3 regions of the Pseudomonas sp. YH-1 genome follow, and region 2 is predicted to be linked to each of the others. Evidence: predicted binding sites of a transcription regulator. Region 2 holds the regulator's gene; each other region holds the start of a gene.
What was found. Region 2 encodes FliA, which starts transcription of late flagellar genes. Its sites were predicted from a motif close to CTAAAGTTTNNNNNNNNNNNGCCGNTAA; they were not measured.

Region 1 (9,687 bases), 2.3 Mb from region 2:
TCTGCACCACGCTGCCGCCTTCGGTGGCGACTTCGGAGGCGTTCACCGCCAGCGAGTTGGCCTGGCGCGCGTTCTCAGCGTTGAGCTTCACGGTGCTGGTGAGCTCTTCCATGCTCGAGGCGGTTTCTTCCAGGCTGGAGGCCTGCTGCTCGGTGCGGGTGGAAAGCTCGGCGTTGCCGCTGGCGATCTCGCTGGCGGCGGTGTGGATGGTGTCGGCGGCTTCGCGGATCTGCCCGAGCATCCGCGACAGGCTCTGCGCGGTCTCGTTGGCGTAGTCCTTGAGCTCGCCGAAGGTGCCCTGGTAGTCGGCGTCGATACGCTGGGTCAGGTCGCCCTGGGCCAGTGCGCCGAGCACGCGGGTGACGTCACGCAGGCCCTTGTCGGCGGTGTCCACCAGGTTGTTCAGGCCGGTGGCGATCTTCAGGAAGAAGCCCTCCTTGTTCGAGGCCTCGATGCGCTTGCTGAAGTCGCCGGCGACGGCGGCGTCCACCAGTTGCGAGACCTCCTGCTCGGCACGGAACTCCTCGGTGCGGTCGGTCCACTGCACGGCCGAACCCAGGCGCTCGCCGGCATCGTTGAACACCGGCACCACGTCCAGGGCGAAGCGGCGGCCGCCCAGGTTCAGTTCGGCCTTATGCCGCGCGGTCAGGTGCGCGAGCATGCCGCGCTGGTGCGCCGGGTTCTTGTGGAACATGTCGATGTTGGCGCCCATCAGGCGGCTGGCGTTGAAGTTCGGCAGCTGCTTGCGGATGTCGGCCTCGGCGTTGCCGAGCATCTCGGTCACCGTGCGGTTCATGTAGATGATCTCGAGGTCGTTGTTGGCGATCATCACGTTGGCCGACACGTTATCCAGTGCGCTCTTGATTCGCGCGTTGTACTCGGCGGCATCGGCGTTGGCCTTGAGGCTGTCGCGCACGCCGTCGATGGCCTCGGTGATGATGGCCTTCTTGCCCGGCAGACGATCCATGTCCACCGAGTAATCGCCCTTGCCGTAGGCGGTGACGGTGGCGACGACTCGCATCTTCACCGCGATGTGCGCGGCGACCAGGTCATTGATGCCCTTGGCAATGCGTGCCGGGCGGCCGGCGAACTTGTCCACCGGGATCACCTCGTCGATCCAGCCCAGCTCATGCTGGCGGGTCATCTCCACCAGGCCGGCTTCCAGGGCTTCCACCTGGGTCTGCTCGGCGCGCTGCTCGCGCAGGTTGCGCTGGATGCTGCGCAGGCCGTCGTAGAGACGCTCGTAGCCAGCGGCTGGCGCTTCGCCGATGGCGACGTCGAGGTTGCCGTCCACCAGGCTGTGGAGGAGGGCGGTGATGCGGTCGGCGCGTTGCTGCGCCACGGCGTGTGCGTTGAACAGACCCATGTTGTTTGTCCTCGGTCGCGATCAGGCGGCGGTTTCGTCGACCAGCGCCATTTCACGGCTGGTCATGAGTTTTTCGATGTCCACCAGGATGAGCATTCGCTCACCGGCGGTGGCCAGGCCCAGCAGGTACTCGGTGTCGAAGCTGGCGGCGAATTCGGGGCGCGGCTTGATCTCATCGCCGGCCAGGGCGATCACGTCGGAGACCGAATCCACCACCGCACCGACGATGCGCCGGCCGACGTTGAGGATGATCACCACGGTGAACTGGTCGTAGCTGATGTCGGCCAGGTTGAACTTGATGCGCAGGTCGACGATGGGAACGATGGCGCCGCGCAGGTTGATCACACCCTTGATGAAGGCGGGGGCGTTGGCGATCGCCGTGACCTGGTCGTAACCCCGGATCTCCTGCACGCGCAGGATGTCGATGGCGTATTCCTCGCGGCCCAGGGTGAAGGTCAGGTATTCCTGCACCGGGCTGCTTGCGGCGCTGGCTTCAGCTGCGCTCATGGGTGGATTCTCCTTGTGCTGCCAGACGCGGCAGGGCATCGACGTCGAGGATCAGGGCGACGCTGCCGTCGCCCATGATGGTGGCGCCGGCGATCCCGTCGATCCGGCGGAAGTTCTGTTCCAGGCTCTTGATCACTACCTGCTGCTGGCCGACCAGTTCGTCCACCTGCAGGGCGAAACTCTTGCCCTCGGATTCGAGGATCACCACGATCCCCTGTTCCGGCGGCACGGGTGCCGCGCCGATGCGCAGCAGCTGGTTGAGGGAGAACAGCGGCAGGTACTCGCCGCGTACGCGGATCACCGTCGATTCCTCGCCGGCCAGGCCGCGCACGTCGTCGGCGCGGGCCTGCAGCGATTCGACGATGTAGGTCAGCGGCACCACGTAGTTGACCTGCTCCACGGCGACGATCAGGCCGTCGAGGATGGCCAGGGTCAGCGGCAGGCGGATGCTCATGCGGGTGCCCATGCCAGGTGCCGAATCGATGTCGATGCGCCCGCCCATGGCCTGGATGTTGCGCCGCACCACGTCCATGCCCACGCCCCGGCCGGACAGCTCGGTGACCGCCTCGGCGGTGGAGAAACCCGGCATGAAGATCAGCTGCCAGACCTCTGCATCGGTCATCCCGTCGTGCACCGGCAGGCCCTTCTCGCGAGCCTTGGCGAGGATGCGTTCGCGGGACAGGCCACGGCCGTCATCGGAGATCTCCACCACCACACTGCCGCCTTGATGGCTGGCGGCGAGCTTCACCGAACCCTGGGCCGGCTTGCCGGCGGCCAGGCGTTCGGCGGGTGTCTCGATGCCGTGGTCGATGCTGTTGCGGACGATGTGGGTGAGCGGGTCGCTGAGCTTTTCAATGACGCTCTTGTCCAGCTCGGTGTGCTCGCCCTGGAGGATCAGTTCGACCTGCTTGCCCAGGCGTGCGGAGGTGTCGTGCACCAGGCGCGGGAAGCGGCTGAAGATGAAGCTGATCGGCAGCATGCGGATCGACATCACCGATTCCTGCAGGTCGCGGGTGTTGTGTTCCAGCTGCGCCAGGGCCTGCTGCAGGCGCTCGAAGTGCGTCGGATCGAGGTCTTCGCTGAGCTGGCTGAGCATGGCCTGGGTGATCACCAGCTCGCCGACCAGGTTGATCAGGCTGTCGATCTTCTCGACGCTGACGCGGATCGAGCTGGATTCGCTATCGGCGCGGACGGCCGGCTTGGCGGCGGCAGTGAGCGCGGCCTTGGGTTGTTCACTGGGAGCCGCGACGGCAGCGGCCGTGGGGGCGCCCGGTGCCTTGTCGAAGATGCCGTAGGGTTCGACGGTCGTAGCGTCCGGCGCGCCGGGGGCGTCGTCGAAGAAGCCGAAGTCGTCGTCGCTGCTGGCGCTGCTGGCGCTGCTTTCGCTGGCGCCGGGAGTGCCGGGCGCTTCGTCGAAGAAGCCGAAGGCATCGTCGTCGCTGGCGCTGCTTTCAACCGCTGCGGGAACAGCGTCGAACAGGCCGAAGCCGTCATCGGCGGCAGCCGCGACGGGTTCTGCCAGCCAGGCGCGCAGGCGTTCCACGGTGGCGGCCACGGGTACGTCCGGATCGGGTACCTGGCTGCGGTGCGCATCGAGCAGGCGCTGCAGGACGTCGCGGGCTTCGAGGAACACGCCGATCATGTCCACGTGCAGGGCGGTCTGCCCGCAGCGGATGCGGTCGAGCAGCGTCTCCAGCTCGTGGGTCACGGCGGTCAGGTCATCGAAGCCGAACATGCCGCTGGAACCCTTGATCGAGTGCGCCGCGCGAAAAATGCCATTGAGCGTCTCGGCGTCAGGCTGATCGAGGTCGAGCCCGATCAGCAGGAGTTCGAGGGTCGCCAGGTGTTCGTCGGTTTCCTCGAAGAACACCTGGAGGAATTGCTCCATACCAGTCGCCATTCCGGGTTCCCCTAGGGCAGGACCTTGCGGGTCACTTCCAGCAGTTTCGGCGGGTCGAACGGCTTGACCAGCCAGCCGGTGGCGCCGGCGCTCTTGCCCTGCTGCTTCATGGCATCGCTGGATTCGGTGGTGAGCATCAGGATCGGCGTGCTGCGGTAGCCGGCCATGTCGCGCAGGCTGCGGATCAGCGACAGGCCGTCCATGTTCGGCATGTTCTGGTCGGTGAAGACCAGGTTGTAGGACTTGCGCTGGGCCTTGCCCAGGCCGTCCTTGCCGTCCACGGCCTCGTCCACCTCGTAGCCGGCGGACTTGAGCGTGAAGCTCAGCATCTGCCGGATCGAGGCCGAGTCATCGACGATCAGAATCTGCTTTCCCATTGCGTTGTTTCTCCTCGGATTGCAATGCGTTTGTTGTCGCCAGGCGCACAGAAACTCGCGCCATCCCGGCGCGCGGAATTGGTGTGGGGGGCTCAGCCGATGAGGGCGAGGTTGGCCAGGTATTCGAAGACGGACTGCAGCATGTCGGGACTCCTGCCTTGCCTTCAGTTCAGAACAGTTCGACCTCGCCAGCGCTGAGGCTGGTCTGGGCGACCGGGTTGCTCAGGGGGCGGTCGAGTTCGCTGACCTCGCCGCGCAGACGCTCGCCCCACTCGCCGGGCTCGCGGCCATCCAGCGCGCCCAGGCCGACGGCGAGGGCGCCGAGGCGGGCGCTGTGCTTGCCGATCTGCCCGAGCAGCTGGCTGCTCATGTCCTGGAACTGCAGGGCGGTGACCGCGGCGTTGACGCCGTCGCCCACTTCCAGGGAGATACGGTCCAGCTCCTGCACCACCTTCACGGTGTGCTGGTTCATGGCGTCGAGGTCGTCGAGCATGGTCTGGATCTTCTTGCGCGAATCCAGGGCGAAGGTCATGTCCTTGTCGGCCAGCTGGCTGATGGCGCCCTCGGCGTCCTTGATCTCGTGGTAGACCACGTCGACGTGTTCACGGATGGCCTGCGAGAAGTGCGTGGAGCGGGTGGACAGCGCGCGCACTTCGTCGGCCACCACGGCGAATCCGCGGCCGCTCTCTCCGGCGCGGGCGGCCTCGATGGCGGCGTTGAGGGCCAGCAGGTTGGTCTGCTTGGCGATGGCGTCCATGTCCTGGGTGGACTGCAGGATCTCGGCGATCTTGTGGGTCACTCGGTCCATGCGCTCGACCAGTTGCTGCGAGGTGCGGCTGGTCTCCAGGGTGGCTTCGACGAACAGCCCGAGGGTTTCCTGGGTGGCGTGGATGAAGCGCTGGAAGTCGATGTCGCCGTCCAGGTGGCCGCGACCGTCGTAGCGCTCGATCAGCGAGTGGGACAGGCCGCGCTGGGTGTCGATGCGCTCGGCAAGGGCATGGAAGCTGTCGGTCAGCTGACGGATAGCCTGGTGCAGGAGGTTGTCGATCTGGTGGGTGTGGCCGTTGAGCGAGGCCAGGTGGCCTTCCACGCCTTCCTGCAGCGGACGCCAGCGCGGCAACTCGTCGGCCTGCAGGGCAACCGCCTGTGCATTGACGCTGACCTTGTTGGCGCCGCACAGCAAGCTGCACAGCACCAGGCTGGAAACCCAACCGATCGGCAGCATCCACCAGAACGGCACGCCGACCGCGCAAAGCCCGGCGACGACCGCCCACGGCAGGGTCTGGATGATGAGGCGCCGCGGCCAATCCTGGCCGGCTTCTTGAACCGCCTGGGGGTTCAACTGTGAATCGCGCATTGAAGTGCACTCCATTGCCGGGCGCCGGTAACCGGGCCAAACGGCTGCTGACAACGTCTTGAGCAGGAATTCGGCCTGGCGATTTAAAACTAGAGTGCCAAAGCGTGATGTCAAACTGACGGCATATTCCCGTCACAGGGGATAGACCCTTGATCTAGAGGGGTTTTCAGTGAATGACCGTTCATCCTGGTTGCTTGGATGGCGACGGGCGGTAGTGCGCAGCCCTTGTGTGGCGCGGGTTGTGGCGATTTTTCGATGGCAAAACGTGCCCGCCGGAATGGCATCCGGAGCCACGCTTCGAGTGTGGAGGGAAGGTCTGTCGGCGGATAACGCTGGCGCGTTATGCGCCTTTCAGGAGCAGACGTTCTGGTTGCTCCGATGAGAGGTCGGGGTACAGGGGATCGTAGGATGGGTGGAGCTTGCGATCCCCATCGGCCTTACCAGCCACGCTTCGATGGGTATCGCTTCGCTCCACGCCATCCTACGAAAAGCAGGTTGCGGGGTTGTGGGGGATTACAGGGTGCCGAGCAGCTTGCGCGCCGCCTGGGTGTGGTCGGCGATCAGGCGCTTGAGGTCGAGGCCTTCGACTTCACCGTCGATGACTCGCCAGGTGCCGCCAATCATGATCCGGTCGGCCTTGTCGGCGCCGCACAGCAGCAGGGCCGACAGCGGATCGTGGCTGCCGGAGAAGCGCAGTTCGTCAAGCTTGAACAGCGCCAGGTCCGCCTGCTTTCCCGCGGCCAGCTCGCCGATGTCGCTGCGGCCGATGAGCTTGGCCGAACCCTTGGTCGCCCAGCCCAGCGCGCGTTCCGGGGTGATCTGCTCGGCGCCATAGCGCAGGCGCTGGATGTACAGGGCCTGGCGGGCTTCGAGGATCATGTTGGAGGCATCGTTGGAGGCCGAGCCGTCCACGCCGATGCCCACCGGCGCGCCGGCGGCTTCCAGCGCCACGGTGGGGCAGATGCCCGACGCCAGGCGCATGTTCGAGCTGGGGCAATGGCAGACGCCGGTGCCGGCTTCGCCCAGGCGACGGATTTCCTCGTCGTTGAAGTGGATGCCGTGAGCCAGCCAGGTGCGCGGGCCGAGCCAGCCGACGCTGTCCAGGTAGTCCACGGTGCGCTGGCCGAAACGCTGCAGGCAGAAGTCTTCCTCGTCGAGGGTTTCCGCGAGGTGGGTGTGCAGGCGCACGTCCTCGCGCTCCGCCAGTTCAGCGCTGGCGCGCATGATTTCCGGGGTCACCGAGAACGGCGAGCAGGGCGCCAGGGCGATCTGCACCTGGGCGCCTTCGCCGCGTTGGTGATACTCGCGGATCAGCCGCTGGCTGTCGTCGAGGATGGCCTCGGCGCTCTGCACGGTCTGCTGCGGCGGCAGGCCACCGTCGGCTTCGCCCAGGCTCATGGAGCCACGGGTGAGCATGGCGCGCATGCCCAGCTCCTGGACCACGCCGGCCTGCACATCGATGGCCTGCTCCAGGCCGTCGGGGAACAGGTAGTGGTGGTCGGCGGCGGTGGTGCAGCCCGACAGCAGCAGTTCGGCCAGCGCTACCTTGGTGGCCACGCCGAGTTGCTCGGGAGTCAGGCGCGCCCACACCGGGTAGAGGGTCTTCAGCCAGGGGAACAGCGGCTGGTTCACCACCGGCGCCCAGGCGCGGGTGAGGGTCTGGTAGAAGTGGTGGTGGGTGTTGATCAGGCCGGGCGTCAGCACGTGCTGGCTGGCGTCGAAGGTCTGCTGGACGGGAGCCGAGGGCTGCTGGCCGGCGGCGACCAGTTCGACGATGCGGCCGTCTTGGACGACGATGCCGCCACGGGCGTCCTGATCGTTAGCGGTGAAGATGGCCAGCGGGTTGCGCAGCCAGAGACGCGGGGAGGACATGGATGAATTCTCCAAACGGACGGAGCCGTTCGTTCGAGTCGGCTCCATGGGGTCATGGGAAGCCAGCTCAGTGTTCACCCTGTCTGCTGATCCAGGTTCGCTGACTCGGAAGTCAGGCGTGGGCGCATGGTAGCGCCCACGGCGCTGCTCGTCACCAGTCGATCGTCGCTCCCTGGTAATCCAGGTAGAACTGCCCGCCACGGCCGGCGTGGCCATCGACCTGGTCGACGAGGCCTTTGGCGCTGGTCTGCACGTCCAGCGGCGCGGACTCCCCACCCATGTCGGTGCGCACCCAGCCCGGATGCAGGTTGAGTACCGTGATACCGGTATCGCCCAGTTCGACCACGAAGCTGCGGGTGAGCGAATTCAGCGCTGCCTTGCTCGCGCGATACAACGCCATGCCGCCGGAGACGTTGCCAGCCACGCTGCCCAGCTCGGAGGTCATGAAGGCCAATACACCGCGCTCGGAGTCCAGACGCGGCAGCAGGCGCTCGGCCAGGCGCAGCGGGGCGATGGCGTTGACCATGAACAACTGGCCGACGTCGGCGAGGCTGGCGTCGATGGCCGACTGGTGCGCCGGGCCGTAGATGCCGGCGTTGATGTAGATGAGGTCGAAGCGCGAGCCGGCCAGGGCTTCGGCAAGACGGTCCTGGGAGTGGATGTCGTCCAGCAGCAGCGTTTCCACGCGCACCGGCAGGTTGGCCAGCTCGCCGGGATGGGCAGCATCGCGCACGGTGGCGGTGACGTCCCAGCCGCGGTCCAGCAACTCGCGCACCAGGCCCAGGCCGAGGCCGCGCGAGGCGCCGATGATCAGGGCGGATTTCGGGGTGGTCATGGCAGGGCTCCAGCAGGTGACGGAAGGGTCAAGGATAACCCACCCGGATGACGGCACTGATCGTGTAGGAGCGAGCTTGCTCGCGAACCGAGTCCGCAGCGGCGTTTGTTCGCGAGCAAGCTCGCTCCTGCAGACGGCGAAGCGCTCAAACGACAAGGCCCGGCATGTGCCGGGCCCTGTGGATAAAAAGCCCCGGAGAGTGTGCGCCGGGGCCTGGGCAAGGAGCCCAATCAGTCGGTGGTGATCTTCGAGTGCTTCTGGGTGTCCTTCATGGTCACGTAGACCAGCAGCGAGCAGGCGATGCACGCGGTGACGTACCAGTAGAAGCCGCTCTCCATGCCGATGCTCTTGAACCACAGCGCCACGTACTCGGCGGTGCCGCCGAAGATCGATACGGTCAGCGCGTAGGGCAGGCCCACGCCCAGGGCGCGGATCTCGGTGGGGAACAGCTCGGCCTTCACCACGGCGTTGATCGAGGTGTAGCCGCTGACGATGACCAGCGCGGCCATGATCAGGAAGAACGCGCCCCACCAGGTATCGATGGTGTGCAGGGTGCTGAGGATCGGGTAGGTGAAGACGGTGCCCAGCACGCCGAAGGCGATCAGGATCGGGCGACGGCCGATCTTGTCCGAGAGTGCGCCGACGATGGGCTGCAGCAGCATGAACAGGAACAGGGTGGCGGCCGAGATCATGGTCGAGTCGTTCTTGCTCATGCCCACGGTGTTCACCAGGTACTTCTGCATGTACGTGGTGTAGGTGTAGAAGGCCAGGGTGCCGCCCATGGTCAGGCCGACCACGGTGAGCACTTCCTTGGGATGGCGCATCAGCGAGCGCATCAGGCTTTCCTTGGGCTCTTCCTTCTTGGTGGAGAAGGACTCGGTCTCTTCCATGCCGCGACGCAGGAACATGGCGACGACCGCGCAGAGCGCGCCGATGAAGAACGGAATACGCCAGCCCCAGCTTTCCAGCTGCTCGACGGTCAGGGTCTGCTGCAGCACGATCAGCACCGCCAGGGCGATGAGCTGGCCGGAGATCAGGGTGACGTACTGGAAGCTGGAGAAGAAGCCGCGCTGCTCCCTGTTGGCCATCTCGCTCAGGTAGGTCGCGGATGTGCCGTATTCGCCGCCGACCGACAGGCCCTGCAGCAGGCGCGCGAGCACCAGCAGGATCGGGGCGCCGACGCCGATGGTTTCATAGCTGGGGGTCAGGGCGATGATCAGCGAGCCGAAGCACATCAGCAGCACCGAGGCCAGCAACGCCGCCTTGCGGCCCTTGCGGTCGGCATAGATACCCATCAGCCAGCCGCCGATCGGACGCATGAGGAAGCCCACGGCGAAGATCGCGGCGGTGTTCAGCAGCTGGGCGGTCATGTCGCCCTGGGGGAAGAACGCCTTGGCGAAGTACAGCGAAAAGGCGGCGTAGACGTACCAGTCGTACCACTCGACCAGGTTGCCGACCGAGCCACTGAAGATC
Region 2 (9,687 bases):
GGCCGCCGGAGCTTCCTCGGCTTTCTTCTCGGCAACAGGTTCGGCAGGAGCAGGGGCTTGTTCCTTGGCACCAGTGAACTGGCCCTTGCCGTGCAACTGGTCGAGCAGTGCTTCGAACTCGTCGTCGCTGATCTCGTCACCAGAAGCTGCGGCCGGCGTCTCGGCAGCAGGTGCCGGAGCCACGCTGACGGGTTCCTTGGCAGCAGCGCTGAACTGGCCCTTGCCATGCAGCTGGTCGAGCAGCGCTTCGAATTCGTCGTCGGTGATGTCGTCGCCACCCGCGCCAACCGGCGCGGCAGGTGCCTCGGCGGCAGGCTCGAGGGCATCCATCAGCTGCTCGAACTCGGCGTCGGTGATGTCGCCATAAGCGGCCGGAGCTTCTTCCGCAACGGGCTCGGCAACGGTAGCCGCGGGAGCCTCGGCAGGAGCGGCGTTCGGGTCAGCCAGGCGCGACAGCGCGGCCAGCAGCTCGGGAGTCGCCGGCGTCGGCTCTTCCGCGTCACGCACCTGCTGGAACATGACGTTGACGGTATCCAGCGCCTGCAGCATCACGTCCATCAGCTCGGCATCCACGCGGCGTTCGCCCTTGCGCAGCATGTCGAACACGTTCTCGGCGATGTGGCAGCACTCCACCAGCGCATTCAGCTGGAGGAAGCCGGCACCACCTTTGACGGTATGGAACCCACGGAAGATTGCATTGAGCAGGTCCATGTCATCCGGGCGGCTTTCCAGCTCGACCAGTTGTTCGGACAGTAGCTCGAGAATCTCGCCGGCCTCCACCAGGAAGTCCTGGAGGATTTCGTCATCGGCGTCGAAGCTCATTCGGTGCTCCCTCTACAGCGTCAGCGGACGCTTAAAAACCAAGGCTGGACAACAGGTCATCGACATCGTCCTGACCGGATACGACGTCCTTTCTTGTATCGGCAGCAATCTGCGGACCTTCACCCTTGGACGATCTTTCTTTTTCCACCGCGTCGCGCATGCTCTCGTGGTCATGCTCGATGCCGGCGTAGCGATCGACCTGTCCCGCCATCCAGACCAGCTTCACCAGGTTCGACTCGACCTCGGTCACCAGCTTGGTGACGCGCTTGATCACCTGCCCGGTGAGGTCCTGGAAGTCCTGCGCGAGCAGGATGTCGTTCAGGTGCGCGGAGAGCTTGCGGCTGTCCTGGGCGCTGATGTAGAGGAACTGCTCGACACGCTTGGCCAGGTCACGGAAGGCCTCGGGGCCCAGTTCGCGACGCATGAACCGCGACCAGTCTTCCTGCAGTTCCTTGGCCTGGGTCTCGATGTGCATGACCACCGGGGTGCACTCTTCCACCAGGTCCATGGTGCGGTTGGCCGCTTTCTCGGTCATCGTCACCACGTAGGACAGGCGATCAGTGGCGTCGGCGATCTGCGAGACTTCCTGGGCACGCGGAGAGCTGGGGTCGATCTGGAAGTTGACGATGGCGTTGTGCAGCTCACGGGTGAGCTTGCCCACTTCCTGGTAAAGCCCACGATCGCGCGCCTGGTTGAGCTCGGAGATCAGTTGCACGGCGGTCTGCACGTCGCCCTGCTCGAGGCATTCGACCAACTCGCGCGCGTGTTTTTTCAGGGTCGACTCGAAGTCACCCGCGGATTCGTTGAAATCCATGACGCCCTCTTGTCAGCCTCAGCTGCCGACCCGCTCGAAAATCTTCTCGATCTTTTCTTTCAGCACCTGAGCGGTGAAAGGCTTGACCACATAGCCGTTGACCCCGGCCTGGGCCGCTTCGATGATCTGGTCGCGCTTGGCTTCGGCGGTGACCATCAGCACTGGCAGGTGCTTCAGACGCTCGTCGGCGCGGACCGCACGAAGCAGGTCGATGCCGGTCATGCCAGGCATGTTCCAGTCGGTAACGAGGAAGTCGAAGTTGCCGCTGTGCAGCATCGGCAGCGCAGTGGTGCCGTCGTCGGCCTCTGCGGTGTTGGTGAACCCCAGGTCCCGCAGGAGGTTCTTGATGATGCGCCTCATCGTGGAAAAGTCGTCCACGATGAGAATTTTCATGTTCTTGTCCAAACCTGCCTCCATCGATACCAAACGCGCCCTGGCGGGCGTGCCGTCAATTCATCGAGCGCCGTGCGCTCTTTGCGGTGGGCGCGTCAAAGGAACGTCACCCAAAAATTCGTAAGCCTATAACTTGCCTAAGGAAAATCCCTTCAGCACCGCCCCACAGAGGCAGCCGACGCGAAACTACCCGATGCTCAGCGCGCGCGCCACTCCGCCAGACGCGAGCGCAGGCGCGCGGCGCACTGGCTGTGCAGCTGGCTGACGCGGGATTCGCTGACGCCCAGCACTTCGCCGATCTCCTTGAGGTTGAGCTCCTCGTCGTAGTACAGGGCCAGTACCAGCCGCTCACGCTCGGGCAGCTTGCTGATGGCATCGGCCAGGGCGGCCTGGAAGCGTTCGTCTTCCAGCCCGTGGGACGGCTCGTTCTCGTGGTGCGAGGCGTCTTCGGCAAAGCCGCTGCCCTGGTCGCCGTCCTGCAACATGTCATCGAAGCTGTACAGACGGCTGCCCTGGGTGTCGCTGAGGATGCCGTAATAATCTTCGAGGCTCATATTGAGTTCGGCAGCAACCTCCTGATCTTTAGCGTCGCGTCCGGTGCGCGCTTCGACGGCGCGGATCGCATCACTGACCATGCGGGTGTTGCGGTGGACCGAACGCGGGGCCCAGTCGCCCTTGCGCACCTCATCGAGCATGGCGCCACGGATGCGGATGCCGGCGTAGGTTTCGAAGCTCGCACCCTTGCCCTGGTCGTACTTCTTCGCTGCCTCCAGCAGGCCGATCATGCCGGCCTGCATCAGGTCCTCCACCTGCACGCTGGCCGGCAGGCGGCCGAGCAGGTGGTAGGCGATGCGCTTCACCAGCGGGGCGTGTTTCTGGATCAGCAGTTCCTGGGAGTTGTGCGCCTGTGCCTTGCTGTACATACGCGCTCCGGAGGCCGCGGTCATACGGCCGAACCCGTGGGATGTTGCACCAGGCGCTCGACGAAGAACTCCAGGTGCCCTCGTGGGTTGGCCGGCAGCGGCCAGCTGTCGACCTTCTGCGCCACCGCACGGAAGGCCAGGGAAGCCTTGCTGCGCGGGAACGCCTCATACACCGAACGCTGCTTCTGCACCGCCTTGCGCACCGACTCGTCGTAGGGAATGGCGCCGACGTACTGCAGCGCCACATCCAGGAAGCGGTCGGTGACCTTGGTCAGCTTGGCGAACAGATTGCGGCCTTCCTGGGGACTGTGGGCCATGTTCGCCAGCACGCGGAAACGGGTCATGCCGTAGTCGCGGTTGAGCAGCTTGATCAAAGCGTAGGCATCGGTGATGGACGTGGGTTCATCACAAACGACCAGCAGCACTTCCTGGGCGGCACGAACGAAGCTCACCACCGAGTCACCGATGCCGGCGGCGGTGTCCACCACCAGCACGTCGATGTTGTCGCTGATGTCGCTGAAGGCCTGGATCAGGCCGGCGTGCTGCATCGGCGTGAGGTGCACCATGCTCTGGGTGCCCGAGGCCGCCGGAACGATGCGGATGCCACCGGGGCCCTGGAGGATCACGTCGCGCAGGTCGCATTCGCCTTCGATCACGTCGGCCAGCGTCCGCTTGGGCGACAGCCCCAGCAGCACGTCGACGTTGGCCAGGCCCAGGTCGGCGTCCAGCAGCATGACGCGGCGGCCGAGATCGGCCAGCGCCAGCGACAGGTTCACCGACACGTTGGTCTTGCCTACGCCACCCTTGCCACCGGTGACTGCGATTACCTGAACCGGATGCATACCCATATCAATACCTTGTCTCGTCGTTCGACCGTCACGCTTCTGGCGTTTCGGCTAATCCGGTTGCAGTGCTCTACCGCCTCCGGCGCTCGCGGATCGTCTTGCAGAGCATCCGCATCGCTTGGGCGGCTCAACCGGCCGCCCCATGCCCCACACGGGGCTCACAATCTTCAGCTGGCGCGACGCACCGGCTGTTGGTAAAGACCGGCGAACATGTCCGCCATGGCGTCCTCGCAGGGCTCGTCGGGCGACTGCAGGCTCACCGCACGACTCACCAGTTGGTGCGCGCGTGCCACATGCAGGTCGTCCGGGATCTTCGGCCCGTCAGCCAGATAGGCTACCGGTAGATGCTGGCTGATAGCCAGAGCCAGAGCTTCGCCGAGGCTTCCGGCTTCGTCCAGTTTGGTCAGGATGCACCCGGCCAGCCCACAGGAACGATAGTTCTGCCAGGCGGACTTGAGTACCTGACTCTGGCTGGTCGCCGCCAACACGAGGTAATTCTTCACGTTCAGGCTCAGCGACGACAACGCTTCGAGCTGCATGCGCAGCGCCGGATCATTGGCGGGCAGGCCGGCAGTGTCGATCAGCACCAGACGCTTGCGCGCCAGGGGCGCCATGGCCTGGATCAGCGACTGGCCCGGATCGACCAGGGTCACCGGCACATTGAGAATGCGGCCGAGGGTCTTGATCTGCTCCTGCGCACCGATGCGGAAACTGTCCATGGACACCAGGGCGATGCTCTGCGCGCCGTATTTGAGGACGTAGCGGGCAGCCAGCTTGGCCAGGGTGGTGGTCTTGCCCATGCCAGCCGGGCCGACCAGGGCGATCACGCCGCCCTGCTCCAGCAGGTCGATTTCCGGGGTATTGATCGAGCGCGCCAGATGCGCCAGCAGCATGCGCCAGGCCTGCTTCGGGTCGGCGATGGAAGCCACGCGCTCCAGCAGGTTGCGCGACAGGTCGGCCGGCAGCCCCATGCGTTGCAGGCGACGCCACAGGCCGGCCTGTTTCGGACGCTGGTTCTGCAGCTGGTTCCAGGCGATGGAGCCCAGCTGCACTTCGATCAGCTCGCGCAGGCCGTTGAGTTCGAAACGCATGGCTTCCAGCGCCTGCTGGCCGACAGCGGCCGGCGCCGGGGCAGCCGGTGCGTCCATGGCTGCGGCCAGTGTCTCGGCAGCACTGCGACGCGGCTTCTCGGTGCCGTACATTTGACGGTCCTTGCGCACGCCATCGCTGGCACGGGCGGGAGCCGACAGATCGGCCTTGGCCTGGGCGATCTTCGCCTGGGTCTTGCGCAGCTCGGCTTCCAGCGCCGGGTTCGGCTTGCTGGCCGCCACCGGGGCCTGGTAATCCAGCGCCGCAGTCAGCTCAACGCCACCGGCGACACGGCGATTGCCGATGATCGCGGCGTCCGGGCCCAGCTCGTCACGGACCAGTTTCATGGCCTGACGCATATCAGCGGCGAAGAAGCGTTTTACCTGCATGGCCTTGGACCTCAATCAGTTCTGCCCAACAGTGGCGACAATCGTGACTTGTTTGTTGTCGGGGATTTCCTGGTAAGCCAGCACGTTCATGGTGGGAACCGCCATCCGGGCGAATCGCGACATCATCGCGCGGATGGGACCTGCCACCAGCAGAATCGCCGGCTTGCCGAGCATCTCCTGACGCTGCGCCGCTTCAACCATCGAGCGTTGCAGCTTTTCGGCCATTCCGGGTTCCAGCAACATGCCGTCTTCGGAGCCCTGTCCGGCCTTCTGAAGACTATTGAGCAATATCTGTTCCAACCTGGGTTCCAGGGTGATCACAGGCAGCTCCGGCTCTAGTCCCACAATGGTTTGCACGATTGCGCGGGACAGCGCGACACGAACCGCCGCCACCATCGCGGCGGGATCTTGACTCTTCACCGCCACGTTGGCGATGGCTTCGGCGATGGTACGGATGTCACGTACCGGCACCTGCTCCTGCAGCAGCGCCTGAAGGACCTTGAGCAGCGTCGACAGGGAAATCATCCCCGGCACCAACTCTTCGGCCAGCTTGGGCGAGGTCTTGGCCAGCAGTTGCATCAGTTGCTGGACTTCCTCGTGGCCGAGCAGCTCGTGGGCATGCTTGTGCAGCACCTGGTTCAGGTGGGTGGCGACCACGGTGCTGGCGTCGACCACGGTGTAGCCCAGGGACTGCGCCTGGTCACGCTGCGAGGCCTCGATCCACACAGCCTCCAGGCCGAAAGCGGGGTCCTTGCCGGCAATGCCGTTGAGGGTGCCGAACACCTGACCGGGGTTGATCGCCAGGTCGCGGTCCGGGTAGATCTCGGCTTCCGCCACGCTGACGCCCATGAGCGTCAGACGATAGGCGTTGGGCAACAGGTCGAGGTTGTCGCGGATGTGCACCGACGGCATCAGGAAACCCAGGTCCTGGGACAGCTTCTTGCGCACACCCTTGATCCGCGCCAGCAATTGGCCGCCCTGGTTGCGGTCCACCAGCGGAATCAGGCGGTAGCCCACTTCCAGGCCGACCATGTCCACCGGCGTCACGTCGTCCCAGCCCAGCTCCTTGGTCTGCTCGGCGCGCTGCGCCGGCAGCAGTTCCTGCTGGGTCTGGGCTTCCTGCTCGGCCTTCTGGCTGGCCTGGCGCTGACGGTGCCAGATCAGGTACGCGCCACCGGCGGCCAGGCCGCCCAGGCCAACGAAGGACACGTGCGGCATGCCCGGGACCAGGCCCATGGCGATCAGGATGGCGGCAGAGATGGCCAGCGCCTTGGGCGAGGCGAACATCTGGCGGTTGACCTGCTGGCCCATGTCCTCGGAGCTGGACACGCGGGTCACCATGATCGCGGCGGCCGTGGACAGCAGCAGGGAAGGCAGCTGCGCCACCAGACCGTCACCGATGGTCAGCAGGGCGTAGACCTTGCCGGCATCGCCGAAGCTCATCGAGTGCTGGATCATGCCGATGGCCACGCCACCGATGAGGTTGATGAAGAGGATCAGCAGACCGGCGACGGCGTCACCGCGGACGAATTTGCTGGCACCGTCCATGGAGCCGTAGAAGTCGGCTTCCTGGGCGACTTCGGCGCGGCGCTTCTTGGCTTCCGCCTGCTCGATCAAGCCGGCGTTGAGGTCGGCGTCAATGGCCATCTGCTTGCCGGGCATGGCGTCGAGGGTGAAACGCGCGCTCACCTCGGAGATACGCCCGGCGCCCTTGGTGACCACCACGAAGTTGATGATCATGAGGATCGCGAAGACCACGATACCGACGACGTAGTTGCCGCCGATCACGACCTCACCGAATGCCTGGATCACCTTGCCCGCGGCCGCATGGCCGTCGTGGCCGTGGAGCAGCACGACGCGGGTGGACGCGACGTTCAGCGCCAGGCGCAGCAGGGTGGCGACCAGCAGGATGGTCGGGAAGACGGCGAAATCCAGCGGGCGCAGGGCGTACACGCTGACCAGCAGGACCACGATGGACAGGGCGATGTTGAAGGTGAACAGCACATCCAGCAGGAACGGCGGGATGGGCAGGGTCATCATCGCCAGCATGGCGAGCAACAGCAGGGGCACGCCGAGGTTGCCCCGGCTGAGCCCTACCAGATTGCTGCGAACAGTGCCGATCAGTTGCGTACGATCCACCCGAATTTCCCCTGCGCGTTGGTGACCGAGCCGGCCACCGGATCAAACTTTTGACGCCCAACCGGGCATCCACACAGGGTTTTGCAGGAAGCGTTCCAACTTTCTCGAAAGACCTGAAATGCCTGAAACAGAGCGGCCCCTCTCACCAGCTCCCGGAAGCGCCGCCCCCGCCGCTGGAGCCGCCGCCACCGGAGAATCCGCCACCACCCGAGCTACCGCCGGACGATCCGCTGGACGAACTGCCACCGGAGCCTGACCCTCCTCCCGCACCGCCCTGCCCCGCGCCGAAGACCAACAGCCCCGGCAGGCACATGAAGGGCAACAGCAGCAGCCAGTTCAGCGGAGCGGCCGGCGCACCGATAGCCAGGCCAAGCAGCAGGTAAAGACCGATGAAGACTGCCAGGCGCCAGTAAAAGGCCTTGCGGCCGTTCGCTCCCTTGGCCGCCTTGCGCCCCTTCCGACCCTTGCGGGCCTTGCTCCCGCCGCGCCACACATCGCGCATCATCGAGATCAGCAGCCACCACAGGCCCAGGATGATCATCAGCGCCACGGGGGCGGCCAGCGCATAGACCCAGAGTAGGCCGCCGAATCGCGGCGTCAGGAAGCCGAGCAGAATGCAGTAGGCGATCAGCCCGAGCACGGCATAGAACACTGCGCGAACCGTCCACAGCGCGCCGAAGGTGGCGCCGCCGATCAGCAGGCAGAGTGGCGCGATCGCCACGGTCGCCAGCGTGTCGGTGCCACCGGCCAGCACCGTCACCCCGATGACCACCACGGCACAAAGTGCCAGAGCCCCACGCCAGCCCATTCGACGCGCCGCGAGCAGCACGCCGCCCACGCCACCCGCGACAAAGGAGACCAGCAGCAACCAGGCTTCCAGCGGCAGGCGCAATGGCTCGGGGACGGGGTCGGGCAACGTCTCGCCGTCGACCAGGGTGATCAGCGCGTCCACCGCTGACTCGATACCGCCTGCGTAGTTGCCGTCGCGGAAAGCCGGCGCCATGCGTTCACGGATGATGCGCCCGGCGAGCACGTCGGGGATCGCGCCTTCCAGGCCATAGCCGACCTCGATGCGCATCAGGTGGTCGTCCTTCGCCACCACCAGCAGCACACCGTCATCCACGCCCTTGCGGCCGAGCTTCCAGAGGCTGAAGAGTCGGTTGGAGAAAGCTTCGATGCCCATCTCGCCGACGGTGGGCAACATCACCACGGCAATCTGCGCGCCGCGGCGATCTTCAAGGGCCTTGAGCTTGTCGATCAGGCGGGCCCTGGAGGCTGGGTCGAGGGTACCGGTGACGTCCACCACGCGCTCGTTCAGCGGCAGCAGCACGCCGCCATCGGCGGGCGCGTCGGCCCAACTGGGCTGGACGCAGGTGAGCAGGCAGAGGAAGAGCCAGAACGCAAAGCGCAGGCCGGCGAAGGAGTCCCGAAGCATGTAACGTTTCCTTGGCTGAACAGGCCGCCCGGAGCCTTCGACGCCGAGCGCAAGCCGACCATCCTACTGCACGTGCGGCGCCTGCGGGTCACTCGTCGCGGCGCAGATCCGGCGGGATCGGCAGGTCCGGCATCGGCCCCGGGCGCTTGCCCTTGCCGGCGCGGTATTGCTTGAGCTGGTAGACGTAGGCCAGCACCTGGGCCACGGCAAGGTAAAGCCCGGCAGGAATCTCATGGTCGAGTTCGGTGGAGTAGTACACCGCCCGCGCCAGCGCCGGGGATTCGAGTACCGTGACCTTGTGCTCCTGGGCGATCTCGCGAATCTTCAGCGCCATGAAGTCGTTGCCCTTGGCCAGCAGCCTGGGCGCCCCGCCCTTCTCGGCGTCGTATTTCAGGGCCACGGCGAAGTGCGTCGGGTTGGTGATGATGACGTCGGCTTCGGGCACCGCCTGCATCATCCGCCGGTTGGCCATTTCGCGCTGCATCTGGCGGACCTTGGCCTTGACCTCGGGCTTGCCCTCGGAGTCCTTGTACTCGTCCTTGACCTCCTGCTTGGTCATCATCAGCTTCTTGCGGTTGTCCCAGAGCTGGAAGGGAACGTCCGCGGCGGCGATGAAGAGGATGCTGCAGGCCAGCCAGAAGGCGCTCCAGCCGACGATCCTGACGCTATGGATCATGGCCTGTTCCAGCGGCTCATGGGAGATCGCCAGCAGGTCATCCTGGTCGGCCTTGAGCACCAGGATCGCCACGATCAGCACCAGCACGAACTTGGCGAGGGCCTTGAGCAGCTCGGTCAGCGAGCGCAACGAGAACATGCGCTTGATCCCGGCCAGTGGATT
Region 3 (9,687 bases), 450 kb from region 2:
CAGTCGGTGTAGTGCGAAAGCGCGTTGACGGTCTTGATGGCCATCATCGGGCCCTCGAAGGTGGACATGCCGTAGAAGGCCAGGGAGACCACCAGGAAGCGCAGGATCGGGTCGGTGCGCAGCTTATGCCAGGCGCCCGAGAGGGTCATCATGCCGTTGATCATGCCGCCCCAGCTCGGAGCCAGCAGGATCAGGGACATCACCATGCCCAGGGACTGCGCCCAGTCCGGCAGCGCGGTGTAGTGCAGGTGGTGCGGACCGGCCCAGATGTAGACGGCGATCAGCGCCCAGAAGTGCACGATGGACAGGCGGTAGGAGTAGACCGGACGCTCGGCCTGCTTGGGTACGAAGTAGTACATCATCCCCAGGAAACCGGCGGTCAGGAAGAAGCCCACGGCGTTGTGGCCGTACCACCACTGGATCATGGCGTCGGTTGCGCCCGAGTACAGCGAGTAGGACTTGGTCAGGCTGACCGGGATTTCCAGGTTGTTGACCACGTGCAGGATGGCCACGGTCAGGATGAAGCCGCCGAAGAACCAGTTGCCCACATAGATGTGCTTGGTCTTGCGCTTCATCAGCGTGCCAAAGAAGACGATGGCATAGGAGACCCAGACGATGGTGATCAGGATGTCGATCGGCCATTCCAGCTCGGCGTACTCCTTGGAGGAGGTCATGCCCAGCGGCAGGGTGATGGCAGCCAGCAGGATCACCAGCTGCCAACCCCAGAAGGTGAAGGAAGCGAGCGGGCCTGCGAACAGGCGGGTCTGGCAGGTGCGCTGCACCGAGTAGTAGCTGGTGGCGAACAGTGCGCAGCCGCCGAAGGCGAAGATCACCGCATTGGTGTGCAGCGGACGCAGGCGGCCGAAGCTCGTCCACGGTAAGCCGAGGTTAAGGTCCGGCCACACCAGTTGCGCGGCGATCAGGACACCGACGGCCATGCCGACGATCCCCCACACCACTGTCATAATGGCGAACTGGCGGACCACCTTATAGTTATAAGCGGTCTGATTGGTTGTGCTCATTTATGGGCTTCCATCCACGGTTATGGGCTATGCCCATCCCGGCAAGGTTTTTTACGGCTTACGGCGTATGCCGCCCCTCCCCCTTGGGATAGGTACTAATTCGGAATTAGCGGAGTGAAGGATGGATAAAGGCACTTCCCGGAATATTGATTCGGATCAATTGGCACCTGAGACCTCTGTCGCGGGCGCCTGCGGTCCTTTGTCGCTGCTGCGGAACCCGGCACGGCGCGAACTGTCAGCGACGCTGGTTCTGGCGCATGGCGCAGGGGCGCCGATGGACAGTCCGTTCATGGACGACATGGCCTTGCGCCTGGCCGATAGAGGTATCTCGGTGGTGCGCTTCGAGTTCCCCTATATGGCTATGCGTCGCGCGGACGGAAAGCGGCGTCCGCCGAACCCGCAGAAGCAGTTGCTCGAGTGCTGGCGGCAGGTTTACGCGCAGGTTCGCGCCGAGGTGTCGGGCAAGCTGGCGATTGGCGGCAAGTCCATGGGTGGGCGAATGGCGAGCCTGCTGGCGGACGAACTGGGCGCCGATGCGCTGGTCTGTCTTGGCTACCCGTTCTATGCCGCCGGCAAACCTGAGAAGCCACGCGTCGCTCACCTCGCCGAGTTGAGGACGCCGAGCCTGATAGTGCAGGGCGAGCGTGATGCGCTGGGTGATCGACCCACGGTGGAGGGTTACTCGCTGTCGCCTGCGATCCAGTTGCGCTGGCTGGCGGCTGCCGACCACGACCTCAAGCCGCTCAAGGTGTCCGGGCTGACCCACGAGCAGCATCTGCGAAGCGCCGTGGAGAATATCGTCACATTCCTATTGCCCTAAGCGGCTCTTAAGGCTGCCTTCCTATTCTCGCCCGCGCCGGCTCCCTAAAGTCGGCGCCCCGTTTCCAGAGGACAGGCCGAAGGCTGCCATGAATCCCCACTACGCTGATCGTATTGCCCCTCCCACCACTCGATTCGCTCCCGGCTCTACGCAAAGCCTGCTGCTGACGGGTGCCACCGGTTTCCTCGGCGGCTCCGTTGCCGCCCACCTGATCGCAGACGGCCACGGTCCGGCGTTGCTGTTCCTGGTCCGAGCAGAATTCCCTGAGCAGGGCCTGGAGCGGCTGCGCGACAACCTGCGTCTTCACTGCGTGCCAGAGACTGAGCTGGAGAGCCTTCAGGAAAGCCAGATCCTCTGCGGCGACCTGCTCGACACTGTCTGGATGCACGGCGAGCGCGCCCGTCTGATGCGTGTGGAGCAGGTGATCAATTGCGCGGCGGTGGCCTCGTTCTCGAAGAACCCGAGCATCTGGCCGGTGAACGTCGAAGGCACCTTCGCCTTCGCCAAATTGCTCAGCCAGTCGCGCAATCTCAAGCGCTTCCTGCATGTGGGCACGGCCATGTGCTGCGGGCCACAGCGAGAGTCGCCAGTGCGCGAGTCGTGGGATTTCCCGGACAGTGAAGAGCAACTGGTGGACTACACCGCCTCCAAGGCCGAGATCGAGCGGCGTATGCGCGAGGAACTGCCGTCGCTGCCCCTGGTGGTGGCGCGGCCATCCATCGTGGTCGGGCATCGTGAACTGGGTTGCCGCGCCTCGGGGAGTATCTTCTGGGTGTTCCGCATGGGCTTTGCCCTGGAGAGCTTCACCTGCAGCCTGGATGAGCAGATCGACGTGATCCCCGTGGACTACTGCGCCGAAGCGTTGGTGGCGCTGGCACTCAAGCCGACGCTCAACCACAGCCTCTACCACATCTCCGCCGGCCACGGTTCCGCCTGCACCTTTGGCGAAATCGACCAGGCGTATGCCGATGCCCGAGGCGAAGCGCCAGTTGGCCAGCGTTATCGCAAGGTCAGTTCGGAGGATCTGCGCGAGCTGGCCGGCAGTTTCGAGAGCCGTATCGGCAAGGCCAACCCGCGTCTGGTGCTGCGTGCGCTGCGTCTGTACAGCGGTTTCGCCGACCTCAACTACCTGTTCGACAACCAGCGCCTGCTCGACGAAGGTATCGCCGCGCCGCCGCGCTTCACCGACTACGTGGACGTGTGCGTGCAGTCCTCGCGGGATGTCAGCATCCCGGCTCAGATGCAGTGGGACTTCAAGTAGTCTGACGCGGTGGCAGGACCTGTAGGAGCGAGCTTGCTCGCGAACCGCTTCGCGGCGGGGCCCGGTTCGCGAGCAAGCTCGCTCCTACGAAAAGCCTTTTGCGCTGGGCCGTAGGGCGAATAACTCGTTCCGGGTTATTCGTCGTTTCAGGTCACAGCGGATAACGCTGGCGCGATATCCGCCCTACGCGTTGTCTGGCCTCAGCGGTTGAACCGCTCCACCAGTGAGTACTGGCGGTGCGCGGTCTGCGTCAGCTCCTCGCTGAGCAGGGCCGTGCGCTGGGCTTCGCCGGAGGTCTCATCGGCCAGGTTGGCGATGGTGCTGATATTGCGGTTGATCTCCTCGGCCACAGCGCTCTGTTCCTCCGCGGCGGCAGCGATCTGGGTGGCCATTTCGGTGATGTTGGCCACTGCGTCGCTGATGCCCACCAGCGCGTTGTCAGCCTGCATTACGCGCTCGACGCCCTCGTCAGCTTGGCGACGGCCGGAGTCCATGGCACGCACCGCCTCGGTGGCCGTGTTCTGCAGGTTGGCGATGAGCTGGTGAATCTGCCCGGTGGACTCGGCGGTGCGCTGGGCCAGTTGGCGCACTTCGTCGGCCACCACGGCGAAGCCGCGGCCCATCTCGCCGGCACGGGCGGCTTCGATGGCGGCGTTGAGGGCCAGCAGGTTGGTCTGGTCGGCGATGCCCTTGATCACATCCACTACGCCACCGATCTGCTCGCTGTCGCGGGCCAGTTGGCTGACCGCTTCACCGGTTTCGCCCACGGAGCTGGAGAGACGCTGCATGGCCTCGCGGGTCTCGGCGGCGATCTGCCGGCCTTCGGTGGTCAGGTTGTTGGCCTGGCGGGTGGCGTCCGCGGTGCGCTGCACGTTGTCGGCCACTTCCTGGGTGGTCGCAGCCATCTGGTTGACAGCGGTGGCTACCTGCTCGGTTTCCTGGCGCTGGCGGTCCAGCCCGGCGGAGCTGTGGTGGGCCAGAGAGTCGGCCTCGCGGGCCTGCTCGGTGAGTGTTTCAGCAGTGTCCTGCAAACGGGTCAGACAGGTTTTCAGCCGTGCTTCCTGGCTGAGAATCGACATTTCCAGGCGTGCCTGGGCGCCTCGGCTGTCGGTGTACATCTGTGCGATCAGCGGGTCGGAGGTGGTCTGCTCGGCCAGACGCAGCAGGCGCTTCAGCCCGCGTTGCTGCCAGCCCAGGCCGGCGAGGCCCAGCGGGATCGAGAGCAGGGCGGCCAGCAGGAAGCCCCAGTGGGAGTTCAGCCAGGCGCCAATGAGGAAGCCGATCTGGCCGATCAGGATGAACGGCAGCCAGTCCAGCAGCACCGGCAACCAGCGGTCGCGAGCGGGGATGGCCGACTTGCCGGCGTTGATCCGCGCATACAGGGCCTCGGCGCGACGCACCTGTTCCGCGGTGGGCTTCACCCGCACCGATTCGTAGCCGACGATCTCGTTGTGCTCGTACATCGGCGTGACATAGGCACTGACCCAGTAATGGTCGCCGTTCTTGCAGCGATTCTTGACGATGCCCATCCAGGGGCGGCCCTTCTTCAGGGTCGTCCACATGTGCGCGAACACCGCCGGCGGCACGTCCGGATGGCGTACCAGGTTGTGTGCCGCGCCCACCAGCTCTTCACGGGAAAAGCCGCTGATGGCGCTGAAGGCATCGTTGACGTAGCTGATGACACCGCGGGCGTTGGTCGTGGAGATCAGCCGCTGTTCGGCGGGGAAGGTGCGTTCACGCTGGGTGATCGGCTGGTTGTTGCGCATCAGGCTCGGATCTCGGGAGAAAGACGAATTGGTACATCTGTCCAGCTTATCGGCCGCCGGATCGGAAATTTGATAGCGATCACAGAAAAATGTCAGAAGAGTGACGCCGAGAGAATGACGATAGCGTATCGCCACTGGTCACCGAAATAAAACGAAAGGAGCGGGCGGCGGCCCGTTGCAGGCCGCCGCGCTGTCTTGCGGTAGTCGTCAGATCAGGCTGCGCAGCACATAGTGGAGGATGCCGCCGGCCTTGAAGTACTCGACCTCGTTCTGCGTATCGATGCGGCAGAGCACCTCGAAGCTGTCCTGGCTGCCGTCCTCGCGCTTCACCGACACCTTGAGGTTCATGTGCGGCTTCAGCTCGCCGGACAGCCCGCTGATGCTCAGCACTTCCTTGCCGGTCAGCTTCAGCGCCTTGCGGTCCTGGCCGTCCTTGAACTGCAACGGCAGTACACCCATGCCTACCAGGTTGGAGCGGTGGATGCGCTCGAAGCTCTCGGCGATCACCGCTTTCACACCCAGCAGGTTGGTGCCCTTGGCCGCCCAGTCGCGGGACGAACCGGTGCCGTATTCCTTGCCGGCGACGATGACCAGCGGGGTGTCGTCCTGCTGGTAGCGCATGGCGGCGTCGTAGATCGCCAGCTTGTCGCCGGTCGGGACGTAAAGCGTGTTGCCGCCTTCCTCGCCACCGAGCATCTCGTTCTTGATGCGGATGTTGGCGAAGGTGCCGCGCATCATCACCTCATGGTTGCCACGGCGCGAACCGTAGGAGTTGAAGTCCGCGTAGGCCACGCCGTGCTCGCTGAGGTAGCGCCCGGCCGGACTGTCCTTCTTGATGTTGCCGGCGGGGGAGATGTGGTCGGTGGTCACTGAGTCACCCAGTACCGCGAGGATACTGGCGCCATTGATGTCCTCGACCTTCGGCGGCGCCTCGGCGATGTGCTCGAAGAAGGGCGGATGCTGGATGTAGGTGGAGTCGTCCTGCCAGGTGTAGGTCTTGGCGTCCGGCACCTGGATTGCACGCCATTTTTCGTCGCCCTGGAAGACTTCGGCGTACTCCTTGTGGAACATCGCCGTGTCGACTTTCTGAACGGCGTCGGCGATTTCCTGCTGGGTCGGCCAGATGTCCTTCAGATAAACCGGTTTGCCGTCCTTGCCGGTGCCTAGCGGGTCCCTGGTCAGGTCAGTGCGCACGGTGCCGGCCAGCGCATAGGCGACCACCAGCGGCGGTGAAGCCAGCCAGTTGGTTTTCACCAGCGGATGCACGCGGCCCTCGAAGTTGCGGTTGCCGGAGAGCACCGAGGCGACGGTGAGGTCCGCCTGCTGGATGGCCTTCTCGATGGGGTCGAGCAGCGGGCCGGAGTTGCCGATGCAGGTGGTGCAGCCATAGCCCACCAGGTCGAAGCCCAGTTCGTCCAGGTAACGGGTCAGGCCGGCGGCGCGGAAATAATCGGTCACCACCTTGGAGCCGGGCGCCAGTGAGCTCTTTACCCAGGGTTTGCGCTGCAGGCCTTTTTCCAGCGCCTTCTTCGCCAGCAGGCCGGCGGCCATCATCACGCTGGGGTTGGAGGTGTTGGTGCAGGAGGTGATGGCAGCGATCACCACGGCGCCATTCTTCAGCCGGTAGGTGTGGCCGTCATGCTGGTAATCCGCTTCACCGTACGCAGGGGAGGCGCCGACAGCCGCACCGCCGCCACCTTCACTGAGCAGGCGGCCTTCCTCGGTGGAGGCCGGTTTGATCTGCAGGCCGAGGAAGTCATCGAAGGCCTGGCTGACATGGCCGAGGGCAACGCGGTCCTGGGGCCGCTTGGGCCCGGCGAGGCTGGCCTCGACATCGCCCATGTCCAGTTGCAGGGAGTCGGTGAACACCGGTTCGTGGCCTTTCTCGCGCCACAGGCCCTGGGCCTTGCTGTAGGCCTCCACCAGCTTGACGGCATCTTCCGGGCGACCGGACAGGCGCAGGTAGCCCAGGGTGATCTCGTCCACCGGGAAGAAGCCGCAGGTGGCGCCGTACTCCGGGGCCATGTTGGCGATGGTGGCACGGTCGGCCAGCGGCAGGTCGGCGAGGCCGTCGCCATAGAACTCGACGAATTTTCCCACGACGCCTTTCTTGCGCAGCATCTGAGTGACGGTCAGCACCAGGTCGGTGGCGGTGATGCCCTCCTTCAACTTGCCGGTCAGCTTGAAGCCGATCACCTCGGGAATCAGCATCGACACCGGCTGGCCGAGCATGGCTGCTTCCGCCTCGATGCCACCCACGCCCCAGCCGAGCACGCCGAGACCGTTGATCATGGTGGTGTGCGAATCGGTACCGACCAGGGTGTCGGGGAAGGCGTAGGTGCGGCCGTCCTCGTCCTTGGTCCAGACGGTGCGCCCCAGGTACTCCAGGTTGACCTGGTGGCAGATGCCGGTGCCCGGCGGCACCACGCGGAAGTTGTCGAAGGCGTTCTGCCCCCAGCGCAGGAAGGCGTAGCGCTCGCCGTTGCGCTCCATCTCGATCTCGACGTTCTGGGCGAAGGCCGACTGGCTGGCGAACTTGTCCACCATCACCGAGTGGTCGATGACCAGGTCGACGGGAGACAGCGGGTTGATCTTCTGCGGGTCGCCGCCAGCCTTGGCCACGGCGTCGCGCATGGCGGCGAGGTCGACCACTGCTGGTACCCCGGTGAAGTCCTGCATCAGCACGCGGGCGGGGCGATACTGGATCTCGCGCTCGGAGCTGCGGGTCTTCAGCCAGGCGGCCAGGGCTTTGAGGTCGTCGCCGGTGACGGTGTTGTTGTCCTCCCAGCGCAACAGGTTTTCCAGCAGGACTTTCAGGGACATGGGCAGTTTGCCCAGGTCCCCCAGACTCTTCGCCGCTTCAGGCAGGCTGTAGTAGTGATAGGTCTTGCCGGCGACCTCCAGGGTGCGCAGGCTGTTCAGGCTATCCACTGCGGGCATGACATTCTCCTCAGGCTTGGATTCTGCTCGTGATCGACAGGGCGGCACGGCGGTGACGCGAGTGCACCCGCGATACTTGGCGAAAGAGCGATCAACCGAGCTGATCCATCGCAGAAAAAGCGCGATTGGCGGCCATCTTCGCCATGCAGGGCAATCATCGGGCAGTCTTCTGGGCGGTTAGGCCAGAACACTCAAGCTAGACCGCCCGACGGGGTCTTGCCATCTGTTCTGGACCGTTCGTCTTGCGGGTGGGTTCAGAACAAATGACGCTGGCTGTGGGACTATTCCTGCGAATCTGCATGAAACCTTCGCGGGCAGCCTCTATAGTGCGCGGCCGAGGAGACACCCCGATGAATACCCTGCTACTACACTGCCGTCCCGGCTTCGAGAACGAGGTCTGCGCCGAACTGTCCGAACATGCCGCGCGCCTGGACATCCCCGGCTACGCCCGAGCCAAGCCGGCCACCGCCTACGCCGAATTCATCTGCATGGACGCCGACGGCGCTGACCGCCTGATGCGTCAGATGCGCTTCTCCGAGCTGATCTTCCCGCGCCAGTGGGCACGTGGTAACGACTTCACCGCGCTGCCGGAGACGGACCGCATCGGCGCGATCCTCGAGGCCCTGGCCGCTTTTCCGCAATGCGGTAGCCTCTGGCTGGAGGTGTTCGACACCAACGATGGCAAGGAGCTCTCGACCTTCTGCCGCAAGTTCGAGAAGCCGCTGCGTGCCGCGCTGGTGAAAGCCGGCAAGCTGGTGGAAGACCCCAGCCTGCCGCGCCTGCTGCTGACCTTCCGCTCCGGCCGCGAGGCATTCATTGGCCTGGCCGAGGCGCGCAACTGCGCCATGTGGCCCATGGGTATCCCGCGCCTGAAGTTCCCCCGCGAGGCGCCCAGCCGTTCGACGCTGAAGCTGGAAGAGGCCTGGCATCACTTCATTCCCCGCGCCGATTGGGACCGCCGCCTGGCGCCGGACATGCTCGCCGTGGACCTGGGCGCATCGCCCGGCGGCTGGACGTGGCAGCTGGTGAACCGCGAGATGCGTGTCGTCGCCGTGGACAACGGGCCGATGGCGGAGAACCTGATGTACTCCGGGCTGGTCGAGCACCAGCGCGTCGACGGTTACGCCTTCCGGCCGCGCCAGCGCATGGACTGGATGGTCTGCGACATCGTCGAGAAGCCCGCGCGTACCGGCGCGATGATCGAAACCTGGATCGGTGAAGGGCTGTGCCGCGAGGCCATCGTCAATCTCAAGCTGCCGATGAAACAGCGCTACGCCGAGGTGCGGCGCATCCTCGACCGCCTGGAGGAGTCCTTCCGCGAACGCGGCCTGAAGGTGCAGATCGGCTGCAAGCAGCTCTACCACGACCGCGAGGAAGTGACCTGCCACCTGCGCCGCATCGAGAAGGGCGAGCGCTAGCGACCTGCAGGCGCCTGGTAGCGCCACCCGACCTTCGGTGACTTGCCGCGCCGCCGCGCATTGCCCCATGCTGTGCGGCGCGAGATCCTCCGGAGACCTTCGTGAAGCGAAAGTTGCCCTCCCTCCTGGGCAGTTACAGCCGCATGCTGCTGCCACGCCGCGGCCTCGGCCGTGATGAGCGCGTGCCTTACCTGGCGATGGACAGCCGCACCCTGAAATTCGACCTGCGCCACCTGCGCGCGTATCGCCAGCACTTCGGCCTCGATCCGGCGCTGGGCGTGCCGCTGCTCTATCCGCAGGTCATCAGCCTGCCGCTGCACCTGCGTCTGCTCAGCCGCTCGCGCATGCCACTGTCGGTAGTCGGGCTGATCCACCTGCGCAGCCATATCCAGCGCTACCGTCTGCTCGACGAGAACGAGCCGCTGCAGTTCGACTGCCGCATTCTCACCAGCCGTCGCAG

Region 1: the regulator FliA is predicted to act here: its motif matches at 5,634-5,661, upstream of ACKI1H_RS05580 (methyl-accepting chemotaxis protein).
Region 3: the regulator FliA is predicted to act here: its motif matches at 4,916-4,943, upstream of ACKI1H_RS23615 (methyl-accepting chemotaxis protein).

Annotation. Positions count from the first base shown of each region.
Region 1 covers NZ_CP178184.1:1,219,993-1,229,679, forward strand. The annotation lists gene ACKI1H_RS05560 (methyl-accepting chemotaxis protein) at 1-1,366, opposite strand, end outside; gene ACKI1H_RS05565 (chemotaxis protein CheW) at 1,388-1,873, opposite strand; gene ACKI1H_RS05570 (chemotaxis protein CheA) at 1,860-3,773, opposite strand; gene ACKI1H_RS05575 (response regulator) at 3,785-4,150, opposite strand; gene ACKI1H_RS05580 (methyl-accepting chemotaxis protein) at 4,320-5,522, opposite strand; gene ACKI1H_RS05585 (8-oxoguanine deaminase) at 6,021-7,379, opposite strand; gene ACKI1H_RS05590 (SDR family oxidoreductase) at 7,531-8,214, opposite strand; gene ACKI1H_RS05595 (MFS transporter) at 8,445-9,687, opposite strand, start outside.
Region 2 covers NZ_CP178184.1:5,639,587-5,649,273, forward strand. The annotation lists gene ACKI1H_RS25740 (chemotaxis protein CheA) at 1-822, opposite strand, end outside; gene ACKI1H_RS25745 (protein phosphatase CheZ) at 854-1,636, opposite strand; gene ACKI1H_RS25750 (chemotaxis response regulator CheY) at 1,655-2,029, opposite strand; gene fliA (RNA polymerase sigma factor FliA) at 2,227-2,976, opposite strand; gene fleN (flagellar synthesis regulator FleN) at 2,973-3,800, opposite strand; gene flhF (flagellar biosynthesis protein FlhF) at 3,965-5,275, opposite strand; gene flhA (flagellar biosynthesis protein FlhA) at 5,291-7,414, opposite strand; gene ACKI1H_RS25775 (TPM domain-containing protein) at 7,557-8,849, opposite strand; gene flhB (flagellar biosynthesis protein FlhB) at 8,938-9,687, opposite strand, start outside.
Region 3 covers NZ_CP178184.1:5,193,339-5,203,025, reverse strand. The annotation lists gene ccoN (cytochrome-c oxidase, cbb3-type subunit I) at 1-1,022, opposite strand, end outside; gene ACKI1H_RS23625 (alpha/beta family hydrolase) at 1,144-1,842, shown strand; gene cprA (cationic peptide resistance protein CprA) at 1,931-3,103, shown strand; gene ACKI1H_RS23615 (methyl-accepting chemotaxis protein) at 3,304-4,869, opposite strand; gene acnA (aconitate hydratase AcnA) at 5,077-7,809, opposite strand; gene rlmM (23S rRNA (cytidine(2498)-2'-O)-methyltransferase RlmM) at 8,160-9,227, shown strand; gene ACKI1H_RS23600 (MaoC family dehydratase) at 9,329-9,687, shown strand, end outside.